2 regions of the Psychrosphaera sp. HA2-10 genome follow, and region 2 is predicted to be linked to the other one. Evidence: predicted binding sites of a transcription regulator. Region 2 holds the regulator's gene; the other holds the start of a gene.
The links. The regulator sigma-54, encoded in region 2, starts transcription at its own class of promoters, with help from an activator protein. The targets are predictions, from matches to a motif close to GTTGGCACGNNNNTNGNNT.

Region 1 (3,197 bases), 490 kb from region 2:
TGTTGGTCGCATACCAAATGGTGCAACGGTAGAGCGCAGTGTGCCTACTCCTTTTGGTAATGGTGATCACATCACTTTTAATTTAAATGAACCAGATTTTACCTCAGCGAAAAGGCTTGCAGACACGATAAATAATTTAGTGGGTCCAAACACAGCAAAACCAATGGACTCAGTATCTGTGAGAGTAATTGCACCTCGTGATATCTCTCAACGAGTAGCCTACTTATCAGCGATAGAGAATTTAGAGTTTCAACCTGCGAGTACCAGTGCAAAGATTATTGTTAATTCTCGTACTGGCACAATCGTAATAGGCAAAGATGTAAGGTTAAAACCAGCTGCGATTACCCATGGTAATTTAACAGTAACCATTGCAGAAAACCAACAGGTTGATCAGCCAAATCCGCTAGCCCAAGGGCAAACGGTAGTAACAAATCAAACAATAATTGATGTAGCTAGAGATGATACTCGAGCATTTGTTTTTGACCCTGGTGCGAATCTTGACGATTTAGTACGCGCCATAAACCAAGTGGGCGCGGCGCCTGGCGACTTAATGGCAATATTAGAAGCCCTTAAACAAGCTGGTGCAATAGACGGCCAATTGGTTGTGATTTAACTTTTAATTTAAATAATAGAAGGAATAACACTATGGCATTTTCACAAGTATTGCTAAGTGATGTAACTGCGAATAAAGACACGAATCAGGCGATATTAGAGTTGTTAGACATTAACGAGTCTCACGACCTTCAATATCACGTTTATGAAATAGCTTACGGTGACAAGCAAATATTTTGCTGTTTATCTGGTGGTATCATTGAAAATGGTGTTATCGAATTTACACCCGTTGGTTTAGCTGCGTTTGAAGCATTAACTAATGTTAAAGAAATTTCAGATACAGAATATTTTGCTGACTTTATTAGCACAGAAGAAAATATTGCAGAGCAAATTGAGACAGTATTTTCACGTGTACCAAATGGTGCCAAAGTCTGTTTTGTCGGTGACATTACCGGCGAACTAAAAGAAGAGTTGTCTAAATATTTCACTATGATTCATTAGGATTATGGTATGACATTAGCCCACTGATGGACTGTAATTCTTTTACGGTTCATCAGGCGCTCTTATAAGAGCTCCCTCATTTAAACTGACATTCACTTAACTCAACCTTACTCAACTTAACCTTGCCTAACCTAAATTAATTCATTTAAATTCATTAATTTAGCTCAATTCAAATTACCTCAATTCAAATTATCTCAATTCAACATTAAATCTTGTTACGTATGACAAAACCTGTTGTTGGCACAAGTCTTGATATAACTAAATTATGATTAATTTATAGGCTCATTTTGATGCGAAAGTGTCAAAAAAACGACAATGAATAGTATTGGTGATTCAAGTAATTCTCTAGACCTAATTGGACTTCAAGAACTAAAGTCCCAGTCTCGATTAGATCCTGGAAATAAAGAAGCGCTGCACAAAGCTGCACAACATTTTGAGTCGATATTTATTGGCATGATGCTCAAGTCTATGCGAGAAGCAAACGCAGTATTTGAAGAGGGCAATCCCATGCATTCAAATACGACTAAGTTTTTCAGAGATATGTATGACTCCCAGTTGGCTACTGATATGTCTGAACAAGGCAGTATGGGACTCGCCGATATTATTGTTGATCAACTGAGTGGTGACAACGATAAATATATTAATGCAGGTGTGCTGCGAAATGATAACCGTTTTGATGAGTTAGTTGGCAAAATATCGACAAATAACAACATTGACAACTCAATTGAGTCGGTACAACCAACAGCTCAAAACCTCAGCTTCGTTACAAGAGACGATGCCGTTAAACAAAGACTATTTGCCACGGCCGAGGAAAATTCAAAAACAGGGCAATTAACAAATAACGTAAATGCCAAGAGTTCAGAAAGTGTAGGAATCAATTTTGATTCACCGGAAGCTTTCGTAGATAGCGTTTGGCATTTTGCGAAACAAAATGCCGCTAAAATTGGTCTAAACCCAGCTGTAATGATTGCTCAATCAGCCCTTGAAACAGGTTGGGGCAAACATGTGTTAAAAGATAAGGATGGTAATTCAAGTTTCAACTTATTCAATGTTAAAGCACTTCGAGATTGGGATGGCGATAAAACTGCGCAGTCCACACTTGAATTTGAAAATGGCGTCGCCGTGAAAAAAGTTGAACCTTTCCGTGTTTACAACAGTGTTAATGAGTCATTTGGCGACTTTATCAACTTCCTAAAATCGAGTAACCGCTATGAATCAGCCCTTGATAATGCTGACAATCCGGAACAGTTTTTGCAAGGTCTACAAGACGCTGGCTATGCAACCGATCCAAACTATGCAAATAAGATCTTAGGCATATTAAACAGCGACAATTTCAAAGAAATGATTGGCAAATTTTCTGAACCAAGTGATGGCGAATAGAGGAAATAGATAATGGCTGGCGGAATATTAGGTACGGGTATTTCTGGTTTATCAGCAGCTCAACATGGGCTCGATACTACTGGACACAATATTGCCAACGTAAATACGGAAGGTTTCAGTCGTCAACGAGTCGAAACTCAGTCAACGGTTGGACTAGCATTTCGTAGCACCTTTCTAGGTAACGGTACACAACTCGCCGCCATTACTCGCACATTTAATGACTTTAATTATCAAGAAGTCATATTCAATGCCAGCCAGTTTAATTCAAATAATACTAAATATGTGAACGCATCGAGAATGGATAACCTATTGGCCGATCCTGAAACTGGAATCACTACGTCATTCGAAGAAATGTTTGATGGGATAAATGGTATTACAGAAGAGCCAACCATTATTTCGGCAAGAAACGTAGTGATCGCTCGAGCAGAAACCGTGGCAAAACGATTTAATACTCTTTACGAAGAGATTTCCGGCCAACATTTAGGTGCGGTAAACGAAGAGATTATAACTACGGTTGAAGAGATAAATGCGATAGGGGCAGAGATCGCCAATCTTAACGGTAAGATTCAAGTTGAAAATGCCGTTAGTGGTGACGGTTTTCCGCCAAACGATTTACTTGATAAGCGTGATTTATTGCTCAAACAATTAAGCGAAAAAATACAAGTTGATACCATTAAGCGAGATGACGGTACGATTAATGTCACAATTGGTAAAGGTATTACACTAGTGACTAACTCATTTGCGTTGCCACTGTCGATTGAACG
Region 2 (3,197 bases):
AGGCGTCTTGTTTCACTATAGCGACGAATTAATACGTCATCTTTAGCATCTATATATAGAACGGTCGTCTTTACGCCTTTAGGTAAGAAATCTAAATTATCCATTAACTCTTGTTCAGAGCTGGGTAAGTTTCTAACGTCAATACTGACGGCAACTTGAGGATAATTTTTAGATAAGGAGTGTGATAATGCAGGTAATAGATTAACCGGTAAATTATCTACGCAATAGTAGCCTAGATCCTCTAGTACTCTTAATACGACAGTCTTCCCTGAGCCTGAACGGCCACTAACGATAAATATATGCATGATTAAGCAGCTTCAATTATTTGGTAAAGATCATTATCAGTTTCGGCGCTTCTTATTTTACGAAGCATTTCTTTATTATCAAAAATCTCTGCGATTGATGCTAACGTATTTAAATGCACATCACACTGATCTTCGGGAACGAGTAACGCAAAAAATACGTCAACTGGTCTATTGTCTATTGCATCGTAATCAATGCCAGGGTGGATAACAATTAATACCGCCACTGGGCTTTCATTTGGTTTTATTTTTCCATGAGGAATAGCAACGCCATTTCCTATTCCTGTGCTTCCCAACTTTTCTCGATTCATCAAACTCGAGAGTATATCTGTGCAAGTGAGATCTGGTAATTTTGTACTCGCGATCTCTGCGATGTGTTCGAGGATCTTTTTCTTGCTTTGGCAATCTGTCAGCACTTTTGTGCACTCAGGTCGCAGGAGTAGCTTTACATTCATGGTTATCTTTTACTGCTTTACTCTTTTGATTTAAATCTCAAAAGATTGGTTAAAAGCACCGTCCATGGCGCTTTAAAATTAATAAAAAGAGTTAATGTCTAGTTAACTTTTCTTTATGTTTAATTACTTGACGGTCAAGTTTATCAATTAAGGAATCAATTGCAGCATACATATCAGTATGCTCGGATGCCGCAAATAGTTCACCACCATTTACGTGCATGGTTGCTTCTGCTTTTTGGTTGAGTTTCTCAACGTCTAAAATCACGTGGACGTTATTAATATGGTCAAAATGACGTTCTAACTTTGCAAATTTCGTATCAACATACTCTTTTAAAGACTCTGTTGCATCGACATGACGACAAGTTAAATTAATTTGCATATGCACTTCCTTCTGAATTGATAAAATGGATTGTTAAACCAATCGTTTTCTCTGGTTTGAAGGGGGAATGTTTAACGATTCCCGGTATTTTGCGATAGTTCTTCTGGCTACTTGGATGCCCTGTTCGGCCAGAATATCAGCAATCTTACTGTCACTTAACGGTTTTGCTTGGTTTTCTGCAGCAACTAACTTTCTTATTAAAGCCCGTATTGCAGTGGATGAACATTCACCACCATTTTCGGTGCTAACGTGGCTAGAAAAGAAATACTTTAACTCAAAGATTCCTCTGGGAGTGTGCATGAACTTTTGTGTTGTCACACGCGATATCGTGGACTCATGCATATCGACCATTTCTGCTACATCATTTAGAACCATTGGTTTCATCGCCTCTGGTCCGTATTCAAAAAATGCTTGTTGTTGTTGCACGATACAATTAGATACCTTCAATAAAGTGTCGTTTCTGCTTTCTAAACTTTTAATAAACCATTTTGCTTCTTGTAAGTGTGAACGAACAAATTGCGCATCAGAGCTATTGGTTGAAGTTTTAGACAGTGAAGCATATTGTTCGTTCACTTTAATTTTAGGCATAGAATTAGGATTTAGCTCTACTAACCAACGACCTTTTTTCTTTACGACGGTAACATCTGGAATTACATAGTCAATTTCGTCTTTTATAACTAGGCTTGCGGGATTTGGATTCAGTTGTTGAATCAAGTCTAGTGCTTCTTTTAATTCTGATTCTTTTAATCTTGTTTTGCGAATTATAGTGCGATAATCACGGTTCGCTAAGAGGTCGATATTTTCAGCAATAAGTTCAATAGCCTCTTCACGCCAAGGTGTGTCAGGACTATATTGCTTTAACTGAACCAACAAGCACTCTTGTAACCCTCGCGTTGCAACACCAATGGGATCAAAGTGTTGGATGCGTTTTAAAACCGCTTCAACTTCCTCTATCTCAACATCTTCTATGTCTACAGACTCAACGATATCCTCAACAGATACCGTCAAAAAGCCTTTGTCATCAATAGCATCAATAATGGCTGTTGCAATAGCTAAGTCATGTTCGGAAAAAGGGGATAGATTTAATTGCCATTTTAGATGGTCTTGAATATCAACAGTTGTTTCACCTTGATAAACGGTGTCTTCACCGTCGTAAGCAGGGCCTGAGCTTGCAGGAGCTGCGCTCATGTAGTCATCCCAACTGGAATCTGTGGGCAAGTCATCACTTATGGTCTGATCTTGTATATTTTCGTTTGTATCGCGTTCTTCTCGCGTCCACTCGATATCGTCGTCGTTAGATGAAACAGAGGCTTCATTTTCATGACGATCATGGTTGTCCTGTGGTAAATCGATTTGTTCAACTGAGCCATGCTCTTCATCAGCTTCCAACAAAGGATTACTATCCAAGGCTTCTTGGATCTCTTGTTGCAATTCTAATGACGACAACTGCAACAGACGAATAGCCTGCTGTAATTGCGGGGTCATTGTTAACTGCTGACCCATTTTAAGTTGTAATGTTGGTCTCATTTGATCCCAGTAAAGTACTGACTAAAATAAACTTATTCGTGCTACCAAAATATCAAAGTTTGAACTGGTCACCAAGATAAACTTTCTTAACTATGTCACTTTCTAGCACTTGAGCCGGAGTTCCCTCAGCAATAAGCTCTCCATGACTAACGATATAGGCTTTTTCGCAGACATCAAGTGTTTCACGGACATTATGATCGGTAATAAGTACACCAATTCCCTTTGCTGTTAATTGTTGAATTATTTTCTTTATATCTATGACAGATATAGGATCAACACCCGCAAAAGGCTCATCTAATAGAATAATTTTTGGATCGGCAGCCAATGCCCTTGCAATTTCTACGCGGCGTCGCTCACCACCAGACAATGCCATGCCAAGACTATCGCGAATATGATCAATATGGAATTCAGCAATTAAGTCATCAAGCAAATCAGCTTGTTGGTTTGCATCGATATCTTTTCGCATCTCTAGTACCGACATTATGTTTTGTGAAACTGTCAGCTTTTTAAAGATAGACGATTCTTGTGGTAAAT

Region 1: a site for sigma-54 is predicted at 1,290-1,308, ahead of flgJ (flagellar assembly peptidoglycan hydrolase FlgJ). Genes of this name have one in related genera too.

The regions. Positions count from the first base shown of each region.
Region 1 covers NZ_CM146341.1:1,882,170-1,885,366, reverse strand. The annotation lists gene ACZ1GV_RS08695 (flagellar basal body P-ring protein FlgI) at 1-613, shown strand, start outside; gene ACZ1GV_RS08690 (hypothetical protein) at 646-1,053, shown strand; gene flgJ (flagellar assembly peptidoglycan hydrolase FlgJ) at 1,369-2,433, shown strand; gene flgK (flagellar hook-associated protein FlgK) at 2,446-3,197, shown strand, end outside.
Region 2 covers NZ_CM146341.1:2,371,240-2,374,436, reverse strand. The annotation lists gene rapZ (RNase adapter RapZ) at 1-305, opposite strand, end outside; gene ptsN (PTS IIA-like nitrogen regulatory protein PtsN) at 308-757, opposite strand; gene hpf (ribosome hibernation promoting factor) at 849-1,136, opposite strand; gene ACZ1GV_RS10850 (RNA polymerase factor sigma-54) at 1,170-2,663, opposite strand; gene lptB (LPS export ABC transporter ATP-binding protein) at 2,716-3,197, opposite strand, start outside.